Linked DNA regions of Syntrophotalea carbinolica DSM 2380. The protein of the gene in region 1 interacts with the protein of each later gene in a pairwise test. Links are inferred from orthologs where the notes say so. Each region holds a gene or a part of one and is shown on either strand. Other genes may lie near its edges.

Evidence for each region.
Region 2: the proteins of mrcB (region 1) and PCAR_RS12095 interact in binary tests that used the Escherichia coli proteins (3 or more experiments, as listed by UniProt). The link is inferred for Syntrophotalea carbinolica DSM 2380 from one-to-one orthologs.

What each region holds. Positions count from the first base shown.
Region 1 is NC_007498.2:2,992,022-3,009,173, reverse strand. The notes cover bases 7,388-10,399. They hold mrcB (penicillin-binding protein 1B), read left to right. Parts: upstream 7,388-7,749; coding sequence 7,750-10,050; downstream 10,051-10,399. Other genes in these bases: PCAR_RS13935 (tetratricopeptide repeat protein), read left to right, coding at 10,047-10,399. In the rest of the region: PCAR_RS13965 (Crp/Fnr family transcriptional regulator), read right to left, coding at 1-85; PCAR_RS13960 (GreA/GreB family elongation factor), read left to right, coding at 416-895; PCAR_RS18910 (hypothetical protein), read left to right, coding at 1,301-1,456; PCAR_RS13955 (Na/Pi cotransporter family protein), read right to left, coding at 1,653-3,326; PCAR_RS13950 (DUF6868 family protein), read left to right, coding at 3,708-3,956; PCAR_RS18040 (EAL domain-containing protein), read right to left, coding at 3,961-7,146; more of PCAR_RS13935, read left to right, coding at 10,400-10,460; PCAR_RS13930 (ferritin), read right to left, coding at 10,531-11,055; PCAR_RS13920 (hypothetical protein), read right to left, coding at 11,394-12,434; PCAR_RS18035 (quinol:electron acceptor oxidoreductase subunit ActD), read right to left, coding at 12,431-12,868; nrfD (NrfD/PsrC family molybdoenzyme membrane anchor subunit), read right to left, coding at 12,870-14,162; PCAR_RS13905 (molybdopterin-dependent oxidoreductase), read right to left, coding at 14,197-16,959; PCAR_RS13900 (cytochrome c3 family protein), read right to left, coding at 16,972-17,152. UniProt on the Escherichia coli protein: Cell wall formation. Synthesis of cross-linked peptidoglycan from the lipid intermediates.
Region 2 is NC_007498.2:2,578,599-2,583,475, reverse strand. The notes cover bases 1-2,961. They hold PCAR_RS12095 (penicillin-binding protein), read left to right. Parts: upstream 1-476; coding sequence 477-2,447; downstream 2,448-2,961. Other genes in these bases: PCAR_RS12090 (UDP-N-acetylmuramoyl-L-alanyl-D-glutamate--2,6-diaminopimelate ligase), read left to right, coding at 2,497-2,961; ftsL (cell division protein FtsL), read left to right, coding at 157-480; rsmH (16S rRNA (cytosine(1402)-N(4))-methyltransferase RsmH), read left to right, coding at 1-52. Outside these bases: more of PCAR_RS12090, read left to right, coding at 2,962-4,020; PCAR_RS12085 (UDP-N-acetylmuramoyl-tripeptide--D-alanyl-D-alanine ligase), read left to right, coding at 4,005-4,877. UniProt on the Escherichia coli protein: Essential cell division protein that catalyzes cross-linking of the peptidoglycan cell wall at the division septum. Required for localization of FtsN.

The DNA.
Region 1 (17,152 bases):
TTCCGTCGATGAGTTCATACAGGTCCGGTTCACTGGACCCGAAAAAACGGACCAGAAATTGATTGATGGCTTTTTGTCGTTCCATGGCAGAGCTCCATTCTTCCCGAAAGATCGAAATATAAAGATACCCGAGATTAGATTGTTCTCCAAGAGGCAGTTTTCCATTGACAGGATGCGCAACTGGGTTAGGGTGCATCTGGAAACTCGGCATGCATGTTGGCCAAAAAGTATCAGCCGCTTCTCCGGCATTAAGGGGATCGGCGGATCGTGCGAGATCGGCCGCGCCGTTTCTAGCGGGCTGGTTCATCTCCTGTAAAGATCAGGACTTGTGCGGCGCATGCCTTTACCGGAAGATCGCTGGGGCTGTCCGGTAGCTTCGGTTTATCTGAAAACCTCCCTAACCTATGAGTTGATCATGGACAAAGATGCCCTTCTCACGCGGATTATTTCCCGTTTGGAAGACGACTATGCCGCGCAGTTACAGGCTGCGAAGACTGCGCATGCCACCGCCACTCATGAAGAGAATATCCCCGATAACAAATATGCCACCCTGGGACTGGAAGCCTCCTATCTCGCCCAGGGGTATGCCAACCGCGCCCAGGAAATACGTCACGCTTTGCAGGCATTTCGGCAATTGACCTTGCAGCGGTTTTCCGAAAATTCGCCGATTCGCCAGACGGCCCTGGTGCAGTTGGAGGATGAAGAGGGGCAACGAAGATGGCTTTTTCTCGGCCCGGCGGCGGGTGGTCTGCGTCTGTCGTTCGGCAAGCGGGAGGTCATGGTTATCACGCCTGCGTCCCCCCTCGGAAAAGCATTACTCGGCAAACAGTGCGGCGATCTGGTCGAGATTGCCGGCGATGTCGGTCGGGAATATGAGATTGTCTCCATCGCTTAACGGTTTCGCCATTTTAATGACGCGCCCGTCCGGGAGGGCGCCAAATTTACGGCGGCCTCCTGTGGGCATGCCATGTGAGCCCTTAAATGCTTGAAAAATAAAACACCTTTATAATCATCTGGCCGGTAACGATATAAAGCGGATCTTCGCTTCGCACCATTCGTCGGATTTTACCTTGAATGTGCGTCAATAAAATGGCGTTCTCGAAAAAGGCCCTTTTCCCTCCTTCCTTCTCAAAAAACCTGAGGTGCTGTCTAAGTGTCCGATTTTAAAAGAAAAAATAAATCCGTTCTTTTTCTTGGTCCGCATCGTCTTTTGGCATGTATGGTGAAAGTATCCATGGCAACAAGTGATTAAAAACCATCGCTTTCGATGATTATCATGACAACCATGGAGGACTAAACAATGAAATGTCCCAAGTGTAAAGCCAAGATGTATACGGAAAAGTTTTATGACTATGTTCGCGCTTTTGAGGCCTGGAAATGTATCTGTTGCGGCGAGGTCATCGACTCGACCATCATTTCCAACCGCGCTCGTAGCGCCAACCTCCATTTAGGGTAGTTATCTTTTCTATTTTTATGCATGACATATAATTTTTGAAAATAAAGTTGGGGCGTTAAAAGAAATACGGATAAACAAACGAGCCGCCAAATCTCATGGATTTGGCGGCTCGCATACGTTCTATAGAGTGATTTCGATAAAAGGGAGTGGTTTCTGAGGGGCGGGGTCCCCGTATGGTACCGGAAATGCCGCCGTCTTATTTCTGGCCGGCAATGGCCTGGGCTATATTGAAGCAATAACCACCGATGCGTTCGAGATAGGCCATGATATCGATGTACCATAGTCCCGGTTCGATGGAGCAGTTGCGCTCCTGCAAGCGCTGGATCTTTTCCATGCGCATTTTGTTGAATTGCAGATTGATGCCGGTTTCGTGTCTGGAGGCCGTTTGCATGAAGGTGTCGTCGGGGGCCTGCAGTTGTTCGATGATCAGGTCGAGAAACGCCAGTACGCGTTTGGACATTTCTTCCAGATCCTTAACCGATTCATCGGAAAAAAGCAGTTTGTTTTCGAAGAGTTTTTCCGACAAATGCGCCAGGTGCTCCACGGCATCACCGATTTTTTCGAAATTGTTGGCCATGCGGAAGAAACTGTGGATTTCCTTGGCCGATTCCTCATTGATCTCCAGTTGGTAGATCTTCATCAGGTAGTGGGTGATTTCCTTGCGGGCCTGATCGAGCCACTTCTCCTGGGCTTTCCATCCCGTCATCATGTCGGGGTCGCGGTGTTTGATGGCCGGAATGACATTGTTCAGGGTTTGGCGGGCTTTCTTGGCCATCTTCAGAATTTCGCTGCGTACCTGGGTCAGGGCGGCGATGGGGGATTCGTCGTAGAAATCATTGAACTCGGGAACCGGCTCGGCATCCAGCGATTCCTTTTTTGCCGGTGACAGTCTGATCGCCACCTTGACCAGTGCCGGCAGGAACAGCAAAAAGACCAGAGCGTTGGTAATATTGAACAGCGTATGGCCGTTGGCAAGGTAACGAGGCACATAGACGAATTCGCTGTTGACCAGGGTGTCCGGAGCGGGTACCCCCGACATCATGGTGATCTTTTCTATAAAGGTGACGAAATGGGGGAAAATAAGCACCATGATCGTGACCCCGATGACGTTGAACATGGTGTGGGCGCGCGCCGCCCGATGCGCTTCGATGTTGGTGGTGCCAATGGTGGCCAGCTCGGCGGTAATGGTGGTGCCGATGTTTTCTCCCAGAACCAGCGCAATCGCCGCCGGAAAGGTCAGCAGGCCCTGCGTCGCCATGGTCATGGTAAGGCCTACCGTTGCCGAGGAAGACTGGACGGCCATGGTTAATAACGCGCCGGTCAGAACGCAGAGCAGCAGGCCGCCCATGGTGCTGGGGTCGAAGCGGGTGAAGAAGGACAGAAAAGTCGGGTCGGTACGCAAGGGTTTCAGGCCGTGTTTCATGGTTTCCATGCCTAAGAAGAGCAGACCGAAACCCAGGATGACTTCTCCGGCATATTTATACTTTTTCTGTTTGGCGAAAAACTTCATGCACACGCCAATGGCGATGGCAGGGAGGGATAGACTCGACAGTTTAAAGGCGATCAGCTGCGAGGTCATGGTGGTGCCGATGTTGGCCCCCAGTATCACACCCACCGCCTGATGCAGCGAAAGCAGGCCGGCACTGACAAAGCCGATGAGCATAACCGTGGTTGCCGAAGACGATTGCACCATGGCCGTAACCAGGGCTCCCGTTGCGCAACCGATAACGCGATTGGCCGACAGGGCACAAAGGATTTTTTTGATACGGGGCCCTGCCGCCATCTGCAGCCCCTCGGTCATGGTTTTCATGCCCAGGACAAACAGTCCCAGGCCGCCAATGGTTTCGATAAGGATTTGGACGAATAGCAAAACTCAGTCTCCTTCTGCGGCTGTTTTCACAACGGTACCAAGGCCCGTTTCCGCCAGGCTTTATTCCAGGCTGAGGCGATTCGGCGTATAAGACATACCGATTCGAACAGACAAACCAATCGATATTAACAAAACCGTCTTTGTTTTCAAAGTAAAGTTTGGTGTCCGAGGTTGTATACATTTTTGCCGCAGGTTTGCCCGGGGCGCAGCCTGATTTGCAGAAGGTAATGTGCAGGAAATGGCCATGTCCGGCGGTTTTTCGGACAGGTAAAGGTTCTGCGCGGTGAGGCGTGGGGAAGGATCATGGATAGTCCGACAGCCTTCTAGGCTATACTGAACAGGTAGGGGCACGTATCCGCTTTATCAACGGGGAGGTCGACCATGACAGTATCCATCGTTCGGGAGTTTTTCATGTGGTGTACCATTATTAACGGTATTCTCCTGATCTTCTCGGCTTTGATGTGCGCGTTTGCCGGCGATTGGATTTACCGCTTGCACGGCAGGTTGTTTTCCCTGCCGCGCGAATCCTTCAACGTAGTGCTCTACGCATTTATCGGTGTGTTCAAGATCTTCTTCATCGTGTTCAATCTTGTTCCCTATCTGGCGTTGGAGATTCTGGCCGGAGCGTGAGGCATCAGGGGGCGGTGCGCGTAGACTCCTGGCGCAGCATGGCCGTAAATTCCTCGACGGCGAGGGGGGCGCTGTAAAGATATCCCTGATAGCTGTCGCAGGCGCATTGGCGCAAAAATTCGAGTTGTTCTTCGGTTTCCACACCTTCCGCCACGGCCTGCAGGCCCAGGCTGTGGGCGATGGCGATGATGCTGGTGGCAACGGCCGCTGCACTGGGATCGTCCGCGACATCGCTGATAAAAGAGCGATCGATCTTGAGACAGTCAACGGGAAACCGCCGCAGGTAATTCAGGGATGAATATCCGGTACCGAAATCATCCAGGGCCAGACTGACGCCGAGGGCGTTTAATTCCTGCATGGTTTCCGCCGCGGTCTGAACGTTGCGCATGATCATGCTCTCGGTCAATTCCAGTTCGAGCAGATGCGGAGGAAGGCCGGTGTCCTGCAGAATCCGCTGTATGGTGGCGATCAGCTCATCGTTACGGAACTGGCGCGCCGACAGGTTCGCAGCGATGGGGACGAGGGGGAATCCCTGGGTTTGCCAGCTTTTTATCTGTAAACAGATGTTTTCCAGAACCCACTCTCCGATCGGCAGGATAAGGCCGGTTTCTTCCGCCAGGGGGATGAACATCCCGGGCGCAATCATGCCGCGTACCGGGTGTTGCCATCGCACCAGAGCTTCCGCTCCGGTGATTTTACCGCTATCCAGGTCGATCTTGGGTTGATAATGCAACAGTAACTCGCCACGATCCAGGGCCCGGCGCAGGTCCGTTTCCATCTCCATGGCTTCATGAACAACGATATTCATCTCCGGCGCGTAGAGGCGGAAGGCGTTTCCTTCCTCCTTGGCCTGGTACATGGCGATATCGGCATTGCGGATCAGGGTTTCCTCGTCTTCGCCATCCTGCGGGTAGATGCTGATGCCCAAACTTGCCGTGACAGTGATCTCGCGATCGGCAATCTGAAACGGTGCCGTAATTCTGTCGAGGATTTTTTTTGCCACCTTGCCCACGTCCTCTTCATTGGCCACCTCGGCCAGCAGAATAACGAATTCGTCCCCGCCCAGACGCGCAACGGTATCGGCTCCACGCACGGATTCCCGCAACCGGTCCGCCGCAATCTGCAGCAGCCTGTCGCCAAAACTGTGACCAAGGCTGTCGTTGATGATTTTGAAGCGGTCGAGATCGAGCAGCAGGGCGGCTACCAATCGCCCCGAGCGTTTGGCGAACAGGATCGATTGCTCAAGTCTATCCTGCAGCAAGGCTCTGTTGGCCAGGCCGGTCAGGTTGTCGTGGGTGGCCAGGTGCTGCAGTTGCTCCTCGTAGCGTTTGCGGTCGGTGATGTCTTCTTTGATGGCCAGGAAATGGCTGATGTCGCCCGCGTCGTTGCGCACCGGGGAGATGGAGGCATGCTCCCAGAAAAGAGATCCGTCTTTACGTTTGTTATGAAATTCGCCATGCCACTCCCTGCCCGCTGTGATGGTCGTCCATAGATCGCGGTATTCCTCGGCGGATGTTTCACCGGATTTGAGCAGGCGGGGGTTTTTGCCATGGACCTCCGTCAGGGAATAGCCGGTGATCTGGGTGAATTTGGGGTTGGCATATTCGATGTTCCCCTGCGGGTCGGTCAGTATGACGGCCGTCGGACTTTGCTCCACCACCTGGGAGAGTTTGCGCAAAGTATTTTCCTGGCGCTTGCGTTCCGTGATGTCCTGGGCGATGCCGAGGTAGCCGACAATTCCATGAGCGGGGGAGCGCATGGCGGTAATGACCAGAGACACCGAAATGTGTTCGCCCTGTTTGCTTGTATATGTCCATTCGCGATGTTCGGCGTCAGCGGTGGTGGCGTGGGCCATGTAGTCGGCAAAATCCTTGATAGGCGTGCCGCGGTCGGCGCCGAGTTCCGTATAGCGGGTTTGCAGTTCCGATGCCAGGTGAAATACCGTGGGCGTTTCTCTGCCGACCATTTCTTCGGCTGAGTAGCCCAGCATCTTTTCCGCCCCGCGATTGAAGACGGTAATGATTCCTCGCGGATCGGTGGCAATAATGGATACTTCGGACGCCGCGTTGAGAACCTCTGCCAGTAGACGTGACGTACGCTCGATTTCCGCCGAGGCCAGGGTTTGTTCTTCGAACAGACGTTGCAAAGTCAGGCGAGCCTGCTGGGCTTCTTCGAGCAGGTCGGCTTTTTCCCTTTCCGCTTTGCGGGTCTGTTCCTCGGACTGGCGGCGTTCGGTGATATCGGAAAAGGTTCCGAGCATGCGCAACGGCTGCCCGTGGGTATCCCGCTCGACGATCTTGCCCATGGACAGCACCCATTTCCATTGCCCGCAGCGCGTCCGCTGGCGGAATTCGGCACGGAATTCCTCTGTTTTGCCGGCAAGATAATTGCGGTAAACCGCCAGTACCGCCGACCGGTCCTCGGGGTGCATGCGTGCTATCCAGTCCCCGTTGGTCTCGCGAAAGTTCTGGGGATCGTAGCCGAGGATCAGGGCATATTCGGCATTGACGATCATATTGCCGGATTGCACGTTGAGATCGTAGAGGCCCTGCTTGGACGCCTTGAGGGCCATCCGCAGCCGTTCCTCGCTGGTCTGCAGGGCTTTGGATATCTGGTCTCGGCGTTGACGTTTGAGCATCAGGGAACCGAGCATGGCGGTAGCCAGAGGGTAGATAAGAAGGACAGGCAGGGAGATATGATGCAAAACGCGAAACGCGGTCTGCCAGGGCAGCAGCAACATGAAGGCCAGCATGATGAGATGCACGAGCACGCCGAAACCGTAGAGCTGCCACCAGGTGAGTTGTTCGGCCGATTTTCGGTTTCGGTATTTCCAGTAGATGCCCACGATCCCCGAGGCAAAGATGACGCCCACCCCGATCCAGGCGGCGGCCCCGCCCTGGAAGAGGCGAAAGGCGGCGGCCATGAGCATGGCCACGCTGGTGGCGACAGCCCCGAAAAACAGCCCCGATATCCCCAACAGCACCGAGCGGGTATCGAAAACAATGCCTGGGATGTACTGCCAGGGAGAGAGCATGAGGATGATACTGAGCAGGCCGAGGGATATGCCAACGCAGATCTGTACGATCAGCCGGTGCTTGAGGCGATAGCGGCTGGTCATCATATCGTAGATGAATGCCATGGCGAGCAGCAGGGCGGCGTTTTGAATCAGGGCAAGAAAGACATTGTCCATCAGGTGTTGTCTCCGCAGTGTCCGGCTTGCCGCAAGGCGGCAGGAATGTAACCGGATGTACCGCCGGCGGTACATGAGCAAAGGCTCTTGTCAGGTGAAAAGTTCAAAACGGTGTCACGCCGGCAGCTGTCAAACACGGGACCTCGGCACTGCGGCCACAACCGGAAGATTGCACATGCTGTCACCTTTGATGACGAAAAAAGTTTGTATTTCAGATATTTCTAAGGTTGGTGAGCATAGCAATTTTCTCTGTGGATGTCATCAACGGATCGACATGCACAGTATTCGCTTGCCATGCCGTGCGCCGGAGGTCTGACACAATCACGAAGAATTTTCCGATCTGTATGTTTTATGCAAAAACCGTTCGCAAACCGTATTTAAGACTGTCTGTAATCGTGGATGCGATAATGGGGCATTTCTTGCAATTATCCATGGAGGATGGGGGCGTTGACGCAAACGGGGGATTCTCGAACCGGAATGCATGGACGGAAATACCTTGTATGAGTCGCTAACCTTGTTGAAAAGCTTCATTATGGTTATTATGAGGATCTTACTATTTATCGGACCATGCTGGTTTCACTCTTTTGGAGCTCTGCGCGGATTATGGCCAAACGCAAGACTAAAAAAATCAAAATCAACAAAATCAAGCTTTTTGTGAGCATGGCCCTGGTTGGGGTGTTTGCCGCCATCGTTTATACCGTCTACCTCGACTTCGCCGTGCGGGGACGTTTTGAGGGCAAAAGGTTCGCCTTGCCGGCCAGGGTTTATGCCCGGCCGTTGGAAATTTATCCGGGGCTTGAACTCAACATATCGGAACTTACAGCCGAGCTTGCCCTGCTCGGGTACCGGCAGACCGCCGCGGCACAAGAGCCCGGCACCTATCGCTGGCGCGGACAGGGGCTTGATCTGGTGAGTCGTGCTTTCACTTTTGGCGACGGCCCCCAGGAGTCGACAAGCTGCACCGTACGTTTTGCCGATGGCCAGGTGGTGGGGTTGCAGGATCGCGTCGTTTCAAATGATCTGGATCTGCTGCGCCTGGATCCGGCCCTGATCGGAGGGATTTACCCCGGGGAGAACGAAGACCGGGTCCTGATCAAACTGGACGAGGTCCCGCCATCGGTGGTCGAGGCGCTGATCGCCGTGGAGGATCGCCGCTTTTATCGGCACCATGGCATCGACCCCCGCGGTATTGCCCGGGCCCTGGTCATGACGGTCAGCGGCAAAAGTGTACAAGGCGGCAGTACCCTGACGCAGCAATTGGTGAAGAATTTTTATCTGAGCGCCGAGCGCACGATTCGTCGCAAAGTGACCGAAATGGTTATGGCTGTTCTGCTTGAGATGCATTACAGCAAGGAGGAGATTCTCGAGACTTACCTCAATGAAGTGTATCTGGGGCAGGACGGCAACCGGGCCATTCATGGCTTCGGCCTGGCCAGTTCCTATTTTTTCGATAAGCCGTTGCCCCATCTTGGTCTGAGCGAGGGGGCCCTGCTGGTGGGCATGCTGAAGGGGCCGGCTTATTACAGCCCGCGCCATCACCCCAAACGCGCCCTGGAGCGGCGTAATCTGGTGTTGTCCCAGATGGTTGAAGCCGGTTTCATTACCGAACAGCAATGCGCTGCGGCCAAAGCCGATCCTCTGGGTGTGGTTGACAGACCGCCCCGCGGAACATCTCCGTATCCGGCATTCCTGGGATTGGTGCATCGTCAGTTGCAGCGCGATTACCGGGATGAAGATCTGCGTTCGGAAGGTTTGCAGATTTTTACCACTCTCGATCCCGGGGTGCAGCGCGTGGCGGAAAAGGCTCTGCAGGAACGGTTGACGCGACTGGAGACCGTTCGCCGGATGCCTGCCGGGAGTTTGCAGGGGGCTGTGGTGGTGACCGCCACTCAGAATGCCGAGGTGCAGGCCTGTGTCGGTGGACGCGACCCGCGCTTCGAAGGATTCAACCGGGTTCTCGATGCACGGCGTCCCATCGGTTCGCTGATCAAGCCGGTGGTTTTTCTTACCGCCTTACAGCGCCCGTCGCAATATACCCTGGCAACCCTGCTGGACGACAGTCCCCTGGTTCTTAAACAAGCGGGAACAGAGCCGTGGCGACCGCAGAATTACGACAAGCGTTTTCACGGTAAGGTGCCGCTGCGGGCGGCGCTGATGCATTCCTATAACGTATCGACGGCCAGGCTCGGCCTGACTCTGGGGGTGGACTCGGTCATGGATAATCTGAGACGCTTGGGCGTGGAGCGGGAGATGACCGCTTTTGCCTCCAGTCTGCTCGGGGCCAACGACCTTTCTCCCCTGGAGATTGCCCAGGTTTACCAGTGCATGGCCAGTGGCGGTTTTCGCACCCCGCTGCATGCCATTCGCGAAGTGCTGACGGCGGAGGGCGAGCCCCTGCAGCGCTATCCCCTCAATGTGGAACAGGTTATCGAGCCGGGATCGAACTATTTGCTGACTACGGCCCTGCAGGCGGTGGCGCATGAGGGCACGGCTCAGGGATTGTATAACCGTCTGTCGCCCACGCTGGATGTTGCCGGTAAAACCGGCACCACCGATGATTATCGCGACAGCTGGTTCGCCGGTTTTACCGGGGATCGTCTCGGGGTGGTCTGGGTCGGACGGGACGATAATGAATCGACGGGACTTACCGGCGCCAGCGGGGCCATGGGCATCTGGGCAGACCTTATGCTGGCCTTGAATCCGGAACCCCTGCTGCTATCCCGGCCGGAGAATGTTGAACATGTGTGGATCGATCCGCCATCGGGGCTGCTCAGCGATGGCGGATGCCCCGATGCCGTTGAATTGCCTTTTATTGTGGGGTCGGCGCCCACCGAAAGCGCACCGTGCGGCCCCCGCTCGGTGGAAAATTCCATCAAGAACTGGTTCAAAAGGATCTTTCAATGACCAAGATCGTTTTTCTGTGGGCATGTCTGGCTGTTATGCTGCTGTTCGCGGGCTGTACCGGTCTGCAGCAGGAACCGCCATCCGCTGCGCCGTCTTCCAACACGGCTGTCGCGGCTTTGCTTAACAAGGCCCGGGTTCAGAGTGCGGGGGGGCGGTTGCCCGAGGCCAGCGTCCTTCTGGAGCGCGCCTTGCGCATCGAAGCGCGAAATCCGTTGCTCTGGCAGGAACTGGCCCGCGTGAGGCTGGCCCAGGGACAATACCGCCAGGCGGAAAACCTCGCGGCCAAGTCGAATACCCTCGCGGCCGGTGATGCGGCCCTGCGGGCGCAGAACTGGCGGATTATCGGCGAGGCCCGTACCCGGCTCGGAGATCTGCAGGGTGCGCGGGCTGCCTTCTCCAATGCAGAGTAATTCGGAAATCAAAAGGCCCGTGCAAACCTTCCGCACGGGCCTTTCGCTTACAGCTCAGAGTCTATTGTTATCATACCCCGGTAATATTCATGCCGGCGGGCGGTGCGAAGGTGCGTTGTCCCATCTCCTGATCCAGCATCATAAGCCCGCGACCGTCTCCGGCCAGTCTTTGCAGTTTTTTCAATACCAGTCCGAAGCTGGCTTCTTCTTCGACCTGTTCGGTCACAAACCATTGTAAAAAGATTTCGGTGGCGTGGTTGCCTTCCTGCTTGGCCAGGCTCATGAGCTGGTTGATGCGCTCGCTGACAAATTGCTCGTGTTTGAGGGAGAAGTCAACCACTGCCAGCGGGGAGTCGTAATCGGCCTGCGGCGCATCGATGGCGCGCAATACGGCACGACCGCCGGCCTCGCAGATATAGTTGAAAAATTTTTCCCCATGACACAATTCTTCCAGGGCCTGCAGTTTCATCCAGTGCGCAAAGCCCGGCAGGTCCTCGGCCTCGAAATAGGCTGCCATGGCCTTGTACAGATAAGCCGAATAAAATTCGTTTTTCATCTGTTCGTTCAGGGCATCCAGCAGTTTTTCGCTTAACATGGGCATCTCCTCTATGTTGGCGCTTCTGGGAAAGATGTTTAGAACGGAAAACTTCTATAATTATCCGATATAGGCGGCTGGATGTCCAGATAGGTCCTTTGAAGGGAGTGTCGAGATGGAAAGTAAGATATAAATGAAGCGGAATGCCGGACAATAAAAAAGGGTTACGCCGATGGCGTAACCCTTTGATTTTTTTATGGCGCGCGATGCAGGATTCGAACCTGCGGCCTCTGCCTCCGGAGGGCAGCGCTCTATCCAGCTGAGCTAATCGCGCGCGGACTCAACTGTATAACGCATCCCTGGAAAAATTGCAATGGCAAATTGTAGTCTCATGCGTTTCATTCGGTGTCAGGGGAGATATGGGTGCTGCTGTGCAGCATTACCAGCATGGCGGCGATTACCAGCAGATTGTAGAACAGCAGGGCGCCGCCATGCAGCGGAATGGTCGGTAGAACCAGCCACAGCCGTTCAATATACAAGCCTGCCAGCATGGTCGCGGCGACCGCGGCGACCATGTAGCGGTTTTGTTTGACGGCAGCGGCCAGCAGCAGGATAAAGGGAGCCAGAAACAAACCCAGAGGGAACAACCAGGCTAATTCACGGCCCGGGCTGGCGGCTATGAGGTCGAGGATATAGCCGGCTTCCTCGGGGAGATTACCGTACCATAACAGCAGGAACTGAGCGAAATACAAGCCGCACCACAACACGCTGAAGCCGAACAGCAACAGACTTACATCACGCAGATTTTTTGATGCGCAGAGGTTGTTTTCCCGGTTTTTGCGTTTGTGGTAGAGCAACATCAATATCCCGCTGACGGCCGCTGCGGCATACAGGGATTCGGTAAAAAAATAAAAGCCCAGCAGGGTGCTGATCCATGGCCAGATCAGCGACATGAGCCAGTCAAAGGCGGCCAGTGACTGGCTGACAACAAACAACAGCAGGTAAATGACGGCTGACGCGCCTGCCGGCTGGCGTGCAAGGGAACGGCGAGCCAGATCGCGGCCGGAGAAAAACACGGCCAGTAGCAGCGCCAGATTGCGAGTCATGAAGAAAGGCTTGTTCAGCCACAGTGTGGGATGCTCGGTCCAGGGATAAAGGTCGAGTTGCGGCCAGAAAAATAAAAAAAGCAGCGGCAACAGCAGAAGCAGCGGGTAGAGGGACAACAGTTCCTGACGCAGGGCGGCGATCCAGCGGGCTCGTACCAGTTCGCAGACGGCGACCAGAGCGATGCAGCCCTGGGCAACGCTGGACCAGAACAGCAGGGTCAGCAACAGCGCACCGGGTTCGCCCGACAGTCCAAACTCGGTCAGACCGATGAGCAGGGCCGCAATGATCAGCAGGGCATAGATGCCGGCTTTGTTGAGCACCATGGAAGTCATGTCGCATCCTCATCTTGGATGGAAAGCACAAATCGTGATTCAAACGGCTGCCCGGCCAGCAGAATTTCGGGACTCGGCAGGCGCGCCAGCCATAAAAATCCGGCGAAGCAGGACAGCGATCCGATCAGAATGGTCATCAGGTAGCCGACGAGCAGAAACGGCGGTACCGAGACGATAGGCTTGCCGCCGGTAATGACGGGCCAGTCGATGGAGGTCAGCAACGCCAGCAAAAATCCGCCGCCGAAGCCTGCCAGCCCACCGGTCAGCGCGAAATAGCGCAGCCGACTCGGGCGGCCGATGAGCAGCTCCTCGACTTCATGCAGGTGGTAGGGCAGGTGGACCTGCAGACACCGGCGCGGTACGCCGGACGCCAATTGAGCACGCAGTTCCTGCAGAAAAGCTTCCGGTGTATCGAAGAACAGTTGCCGTGGCATGTCAACGCTCCTTCAGTTCGGTGATGGAAAGCACCGGGAGGGTCTTGACGAAAACCAGAAAAGCCGCAAAAAACAACCCGAAACTGCCCAGGGTAATACCGATCTCCACCGGCGAAGGCAGGTAGTTGCCCCAGTTGTAAGGGTCGAAGTCGCGGGCCAGGGAACACACCACAATGACGAAGCGTTCCAGCCACATGCCGACGTTGACCAGCAGGCTCAGCACAAACAGAAACACGAGGTTGCGGCGCAGGCGACCTACGAACAACAGCAGGGGCAGCAGGGCGTTGCAGATGATCATGATCCAGAACAGCAGGCGGTAATGCCCCAATGCCCGGAACCGGAACTGTTCCATCTCAAACAGATTGGTGCCGTAGAAGGCCATGCCGTGCTCGATCACATAGGAAAATCCGACGATCAGCGAGGTCAGCAGGAGGATCTTGGCGATGGCTTCGATATGGTCGACGGGGATATGTTTTTCCAGGTGAAGCATGCGGCGCATGGGGATGACCAGGGTCAGGACCATGGCGGTGCCGGATAAAATGGCCCCCGCGACAAAATAAGGGGCGAAAATCGTGGTGTGCCAGCCGGGTATGATGCTGACGGCGAAATCCCAGGATACGATGGAATGCACCGAAGCCACCAGCGGCGTGGCGAAGGCAGCCAGGAACATGTACAGACGGGCGTAATGCCGCCATTGTCTCAAACTGCCGGTCCATCCCAGAGACAGGGCACGGTAGGCACGCCCGATCCAGCCGCTACGATGGCGGGCGACGATGGCCAGGTCGGGCATCAGTCCGACATAGAAAAACACCAGGCTCACCAGGAAATAGGTGGAGACCGCAAATACGTCCCAGACCAGCGGCGAACGGAAGTTGATCCAGAGCTGGCGTTGGTTGGGATAGGGAAAGAGGTAGTAGAAAACCCAGACCCGGCCCAGGTGAATGAGGGGGAACAGGCCCGCCACCATCAGGGCGAAAATGGTCATGGCTTCGGCGGCGCGGTTGAAGCTGGTGCGGAAGCGCGCCCGAAAAATGTACAGCACTGCCGAGATCAGGGTGCCGCTGTGGGCGATGCCGACCCAGAATACGAAGTCGGTAATGTAGACGCCCCAGCCGACAGGGTGGGTGATGCCGGCCACGCCCATGCCGTATCTGATCTGGTAAGCCCATAAGGCCAGTCCGCCGGCAAACAGCAGGCCCGCAAGCGCCAGACTGCCGAGCCACGCAAGACGGGGGCGGCGCATGGCGGCAAGTACATCGGTTTCAACCTGTGGCATGGGTACGTTGTTGTTCATAAAGACCGTTTCCCTGTAGCTTTTTGAAGCGCACTTAATCGGGACGCAAATAATAGACCGCGGGCTTGGTGCCGAGCCCCTCGAATACCTGATAGGCGCGGGGGCTTTCGATCATGCGGGCCACGGCGGATCCGGGGTCGAGGCGGTTGCCGAAGGTGATGGCGGCGGTCGGGCAGCTCTGGGCGCAGGCCGGGGTCACCTCGCCGTCGCGGATGCGGCGGTTTTCCTTGCCGGCAATTTCGTGGGCGGCTCGGATGCGCTGGATGCAAAAAGTGCATTTTTCCATCATGCCCCTGGTGCGTGGCGCCAGATCGGGGTTGTGCATTTTTTCCAGGGGCGGAGCCCATATATGCTCCCACCAGTTGAAGCGTCGCACCTTGTAGGGGCAGTTGTTGCTGCAGTAGCGGGTGCCGACGCAGCGATTGTAAACCTGCACGTTGAGTCCTTCGGGGTTGTGATAGGACGCATATACCGGACATACGGGCTCGCAGGGCGCATAGTCGCAGTGCTGGCAGAGCATGGGGATAAAGGAGATCTGTCCCTGGTCGCTGTAAAATGGCTCGACGCGCAACCATGACATCTCCCGCCCTTTGAGATGATCCTTGCGGCCGACCACCGGTACGCTGTTTTCCACATAGCAGGAGGCGACACAGGCTCCGCATCCGATGCATTGTCGCAGATCGATGGCCATCGCCCAGCGGTATTCGCGGTAGGCCGGTTCCGGGTAGAGGGAACGGTGTTCGGCGTGATGACCTTTGTCGTGATGGATCGGCCTGGGGATGATGCCGCGCCCTTGCTGGGAAGGAGATCCGCTTAGAATCGGCAGGGGGATTTTTTTGCCGACCCGCCGAGCCTTTACCGGGCCGATGGTCCGCAGGGCCTCGCCGGTGGCCGGATCAAAATCCGGTAAACCGGCCGGCAGGCAATCGACGGGCAGGCTGAACACGTCGTCCGGCAATCCCTGCTGCAGTCGGGCCGGAAGCGTCAGGTGAAAATCGCCGTGTGTCAGGCGCAGCTGGTCGCCATCGGCAACGCCGTACTTTTGTGCACAGCGGGGCGACAGGGCGACCCATGTGCCGTGGGTGACGGTGGTGAGAGGATCGGGTATTTCGTTAAGCAGGGACAACGCGGCGCTGCGGCCGTCGAAGCTGCGGATGGAGCCCGTGATGACGAGCGCCGGAGTCGGCAGCGTCTCGGGCAAGGTGCTGTTTCGCAGAGCGGCGACGGTGCGCTCGATGCGCAAAGGGGTGGAGGTACGTGAGGTGTCTGTGGTTACGAAGCCCTGTCGCAAAAAACTGCGCAGTTCGGCGGTTGAGAACTGCTCGCGCCAGCGTTGCTGCAAAAAAGACTCGTAGCTGTCGGTGGCGCTTTGACCGGTCAGGCGGCGCTGCAATTGCAACAGGATATCGCCTTCGGTGCGCGTATCGTAGAGGGGCGTCATGCCCGGTTGGATGAGGCTGTACACGCCGTTGCGCGGCTCGGCATCATCCCAGCGTTCAAAACTGTGGGTCAACGGCAGGATCAGATCGACGGCGCGGGTGGTGGCATCGTGCATATCGGCCATCGCCACGCTCAATCTTGCACGACGCAGGTTGTCGGCCAGTTGCCAATCGGGTGGCGCATGGCGCAGGGGATCGGCCCGGCTGATTAACAGCATGCCGACTTCGTCCCGTTGCAGGGCCTGGTTCAAGGTCTGCAGGTCGCGCAGATCGCCGGTTCGGTCTGGTTTATCCGCTCGCGCGAAGTCGATGCCCCGCCAGGGTTCAGCCAGCAACCGTTGCAGCAGGCAACCGAACAGGGCCGTCTGCTGACCAGCCTGGTGGCCGGTGGCGATGCCGCCGACAATAAGCAGGGGCCTGCGGGCTTTTTTCAGCGATTCGGCAAGCCGGGTCAGCCTGGAGGGCGGCAGGCCTGTGGCGTGGCCCGCTTGGCTCAGGGATATTTTTGGCAGGGCCGCGCGGATTGCCGCAGGCATATGCCGGTTGTCGACCAGGGTCTGCAGCAACCACAGCAACAGGGCCGGTTCGCCGGCGGGTTTGATGCTCAGGCGTTGATCGGCGTTGGCCCCTGTGAGGGACAGATGAGGTTCGATGTGGCACCAGTGCAGGTCATGGTCGCGTCGCGCTTCGGATAACTTTTGCGCATAACCCGCCGGGCTGCTGAAGGTTTCCAGCAGGTCCGCGCCGACGCTGAGCAGCAGGTCCGCATCCTCGATGCGAAAATACGGCAGGGTGGAACGCCCATACAATAGTTGATAGGCCTGGCGCAGGGCGGCGTGACTGAAGAGTTCGAATTCCGGCAGGCGCGTGACCTTACAGGCGGCGACAAACTGTTCCTGCAAGGCGGCCAGGCTACCGGTCGTCGCACCGCTCAGCAGCATATGGCTCCGCTGCCGGTCCGACATGGCCTGGACTATGTGCTCCAGGGCGACCTCCCAGCTAACGGCCTGATAATCGTTTCCTTTGCGTAGCAGCGGCGTGCGCAGGCGCTCGGGATGATACAGCCGCCATAAGGCTGCCTGTCCCCGCATGCACAGTGCGCCGCGGTTGATGGGATGATCGGGGAGACCCTCGAGTTTGACGGCACGTTTTTCCCGCAGGCGTATCATGATGCCGCAATGGGCCGGACATTCGCTGCAGGTGGAGACGCGCCAGGCGGAGGTTCCGGGGCGCACGCCATCTTCGGGCGGCACCAGATAGGAAATCAACTCTTTCTGGTTGCGGTCCGAGCCGCAGGATGACAGCAGGGTGGCGCCTGATACCAGGCCCATGATCTGTAGGAATTTCCTTCGATCCATGTTCGATCCATCCTATCTATGGCAGGTTGCGCAGTCGCGTGAAACTCCCCTGGAACGATGGCAGGATACGCACCATCCCATTTTCAACGAGCGCACCCGGCGCACTTCGGACATCTGTTCAACAGCGCCGTGGCAGGTGGTGCAGGGTAGATCGGCCTGAATATGGCGCTGATGTGTGAAGTGAATAAACGGC
Region 2 (4,877 bases), 420 kb from region 1 along the record:
GGCCAACCCCCGCGCACGAAGCGCGGTACTGCGGGCGATTCGACGTCTTTGAAATGTTGTTCCTCCGGGTGCCCCGGATGGGACAAGCTTTTTTATCTGGGAAATTGATGCTTATTAGCCGCATCTGCGGTTTGCTGAAATGGCTGGAGGTGTAAAATGTCCTTTTCTTCTCAACGGGCCCTGCCCGGCGTCGGTAGCGGAAGTGCGTTCTGGCAACGGTTCTCGGTAGGGCAATTCCTTTTATTTCTGGTCGCTCTGGTCGGCGCAGGGGTGTTCTACATCTGGTCCTGCAGTCAGCTTATCGAGTTGGGTTACGCTATTTCCAGTTGTGAGAGCCAGCTTCTGGAGCTGCAGCGCGAAGAGAACTGTTTGCGCTTGGAAGTCGCGACCCTTAAGAACCCGGCGCATCTCGAACGTGTGGCCAGTCGAACCCTCGATCTCCATTACCCCGAACCGCATCAGGTGATTATCGTCCGATGAAATTGTCGCCGGAAAAAAGCAGCAAAATCCGCATTGCTTTAATGGGGGTGGTGTTTACGCTCTTTTTTCTGGCGGTTGTAGGGCGGGGCTACTGGCTTCAGGTCATTCAAAACGAAGAAACCGTTGCCCGCGCCCGTCGGCAATACAAGAGGATCATTCCGCTTACACCGCGCCGTGGCGCCATCTATGATCGCAACGGGGCGGCGCTTGCCCGTAGCACCAGTGTCGATTCGATTTTTGCCGAGCCTTTTCGCGTCAGCGATGTCGATGCCAGTGCGCGCGTCCTGGCCAAGCCTCTCGGCATGACCCGCGCGGCGTTGCGCAAAAAACTGGCCTCCAAGCGCCGTTTCGTCTGGCTGCAACGCAAGGTGCAGCCGGATCAGAGCGCCATGGTCCGCAAGCTCAAGCTTCGTGGCATCGCTTTTACCAAGGAGCACCAACGATTTTACCCCAATGGCCAACTGGCCGCGCAATTGCTGGGATTCACCGGGCTCGACCCCAAGGGTCTGGAAGGACTGGAAAAATACTACGATAGCCAGTTGTTGGGGCAGGAAGGTTTTCTGGTGGCTGCGAAGGACGGTCGTCGCAAAGGTTTGGGAGCCAGCGATAAAGTCATTCAGGGCGGCAGTCACGGGAACAGCCTTTACCTTACCATCGACCGTAATCTCCAATACCTTGCCGAAAAGGAACTGGCCGTTGCGCTGAAAGATGCCAAGGCGCGAGCCGGCAGCGTGGTTATGCTCGATCCTGTCACCGGTGAGATTTTGGCCATGGCCAACCAACCGACTTATAACCCCAATGCCTACGGGCGGTTTCCGGCGGCATACCGGCGCAACCGCGCCGTGTGTGACGAGTTTGAGCCGGGCTCGACCCTTAAGGTGTTTTTGACGGCGGCTGCTTTGAATGAAAACCTGGTGCAGCCCCAGCGGTTGGTCGATTGTGAAAAGGGTGCCTTTCGGGTTGGCGGCATGACCATCCATGATCATCACCCCTATGAACAGCTGACCGTGACCGAAGTGTTGAGCAAAAGTTCCAATATCGGGTCAGCCAAGATCGGGAAGATCCTGGAGCGTCAACGATATTTCGACTATCTGACGCATTTCGGGTTCGGCGAAAAAACCGGCCTCGATTTTCCAGGCGAAGCTTCGGGGCAGTTGCGCAGACCGAACCAGTGGTTCGAGGGCGATCTGGCCGCTATATCTTTTGGCCAGGGCATGACCGTAACGGCTTTGCAGTTGGCGCGTGCCACCGCGGCTATTGCCAATGGTGGCGTGCTCATGGAGGCCGACCTGGTGAAGCAGGTGGTCGACGACCGGGGTGAAATTGTTGAACGGCGATCTCCCAAGGTTGCCCGACGCGTGGTTTCCCAAAAGGCGGCAGCACAGGTTCGGGCGATGATGGAGCTTGTTACGCAGGAGGGCGGCACCGGCACCCTGGCTGCCGTTCCGGGTTACCGCGTCGGCGGCAAGACAGGCACGGCCCAGAAGGTCGATCCGGTTACCGGCGGATATTCGGCGGACAAACGGGTGGCCTCCTTTGTCGGTTTTGCCCCGGCGAATCACCCAAGAATCGTTATCCTGGTGGTCATCGACGAGCCAAAGACCCAGGTCTACGGCGGTTTGGTTGCGGCACCGGTTTTTTCGCGATTGGCCGGGCAGGCTTTGCTCTATCTCGGTGTTCCGCCGACCGAAAGGGATATGGAGGCGCCATTGCCGCCGGAAACTCTGGAAACGGAAGTGGCGATATCGACCGGCGTTGCGCAACCCGAGCGTATCGGGAAGGGGGGGATTCCTTATATGCCCCATTGTCTTGGCATGAGTTGTCGGCAGGTGTTGCAGACGATGCAGGCGCAGGGAATCGATATCCGGATTAAAGGCTCCGGCAGGGTTGTGGAACAATCTCCGGCACCTGGACAGGCTATAAGCTTCGGCGATGAAGTCTGGGTGAAGTTGAAACCGCCGACATGAAAAATTCTCTTTGACTTTTTTTCCTCAGGGAAGGAAAATTGCCGGTTCTATGAACATTTCCGTCCTTTGCCAGATACTCGATCCGAGTGCCGTTAGCGGTTCGACCGACGGTGTCGTAAGTGGTTTGTATTATGACTCCCGGCGTGTCCAGCCGGGCGGGTTGTTTTTTGCCCTGCGGGGAGCCAGTGTGGATGGACACCGGTTTATCGAGGATGCTCTTGCGCGCGGTGCCGTGGCGGTTGTGATGGAGTCGCCCCATACCTTGCCGACCGGGGTAACCGGTATCCTGGTCAAAGATGGCCGACGGGCCATGGCCTTGGCGGCGGCGGCATATTTCGGCGATCCCAGCAAGGACATGTTGGTGGTCGGGATAACGGGAACCAACGGCAAAACCACCGTAAGCTATCTCGTCGAATCGATTCTGCTAGCCGCCGGTTATCGGCCGGCCGTGCTGGGAACCGTCGATTATCGGTTTGAAGGTGCGCATCTGCCGTCGAGTCATACCACCCCCGAGTCCGTCGATTTGATGGAAACCATCGCAGACTTCAGAGGTCGCGGTGCCGATGCGCTTGTTCTGGAGGTGTCTTCCCATTCCCTTGAGCAGCGTCGTGTTGACGGAGTGTGGTTTGACGTTGGCGTTTTTACCAACCTGACCCCGGAACATCTCGATTACCACGGTGACCTGGAAACCTATTTCGGTGCCAAGCTCAGGCTTTTTAACGGCCTCGGCGATCGGTCCCCCCGACAGGTGGTGGCCAATTCCGACGATAGCTGGGGCGCACGTCTGGGGGCGATGCTGCCCGCGGTCATTCGTTGCGGACATGCTTCCGAATGTGACGTCACTGCCGACGATGTGACGATTTCCGTCGCCGGCATTGCGGGCTCATTGCGTACCGCTCGCGGAACGGCTGCTCTGCAATCGCCACTGGTCGGGGACTACAATCTGCAAAATCTGTTGTGCGCCGCCGGGGTTGGGGCTGCGCTCGATATGGTGCCGGCAACCATCGCCAAGGCTTTGGCCCAAGCGCCGCAGGTGCCGGGACGACTGGAAAGCATAGCCAATGAACGGGGTGCTCTGGTGTTGGTCGATTATGCCCACACCGGCGATGCCCTGGAAAACGTGCTGGTAACATTGCGTCAGTTGCAGCCGCGTCGCCTGCTTTGCGTATTCGGCTGCGGTGGCGATCGCGATGCGGGTAAACGGCCGGTCATGGGTGAAATAGCCGCCCGTCTGGCCGACGTGGCTATTTTGACCTCCGATAATCCGCGTAGCGAGGATCCGTTGGCCATTATGCAACAGGTTGAAAGCGGGCTGCGCCGTATTCACGAGGAGCCCTGGTCGTTGCAACAGGCCCGACAGGCCGCCGGTAGAGGATACCTGAGTCTTAGCGACCGGCGCGAAGCGATATGTTTTGCGGTGAGTCTGCTGCAGCCGGACGATGTGCTGTTGGTTGCCGGTAAGGGGCATGAGGACTATCAGATCATTGGCAGGCAGCGTCTGCATTTCGATGATCGCGAAGAATTACGCAAGGCCCTGACGGCCGCCGCGGAGGAACCATGCGACTCGATCTGACCCAAATTATGACCATCACCGGTGGCGACCTGACACCCGAACGTGCCGACGGTGTCGTTACCGGAGTGTCCACCGACAGCCGCTCCCTGCGTGCCGGAGATCTGTTCGTGCCGTTGCGCGGTCCGCGTTTTGACGGTCACGATTTTATCGCGCAGGCCGTGCAAAGTGGCGCGGTTGCCTGCCTGAGCGAAGAAGTTATTGCAGGATTGCCGGTACCGGTGATCCGCGTGACCGATACCCTGCGGGCCCTTGGTGATCTGGCCGCTGCGGTGCGGCAGGCGTTTGATGGGCCGGTGGTGGCGGTAACCGGCTCCTCCGGTAAAACCACGACCAAGGAGATGCTGGCCGGTATCTTGGCTTTGCGGGGTGAAGGTCTCAAAACCGAAGGGAATTTCAATAATCTGATCGGTCTGCCTCATACGCTTTTTCGCCTTGAAGCCGACCATCATTGGGCGGTGCTCGAACTCGGCATGAGCGCCCGCGGTGAAATTGCCCGGCTGGCGGAAATCAGTCGGCCCGATATCGGCGTTATCACCAACGTGGGACCTGCTCATCTGGAGACTTTACACAACCTGCAGGGCGTGGCGCGCGCCAAAGGCGAACTGTTCGCCGCCCTGCCTGCCGGGGGTACGGCCGTGATCAACGGCGACGATCCTCGCGTTTTGCAGCTGCCGGTCGCCAACGGCGTGCGCCGGCTTATTTACGGTTGCGGTTCCGATGCCGAAGTACGTGCCGAAGACATTGCCGTGGATGGACACGGAACCCATTTTTGTCTGCTATTGGCCGGAGAAAGCTGGCCGGTTCATTTGTCGGTTCCCGGTCGATATAACGTGCACAATGCCTTGGCCGCTGCCGCC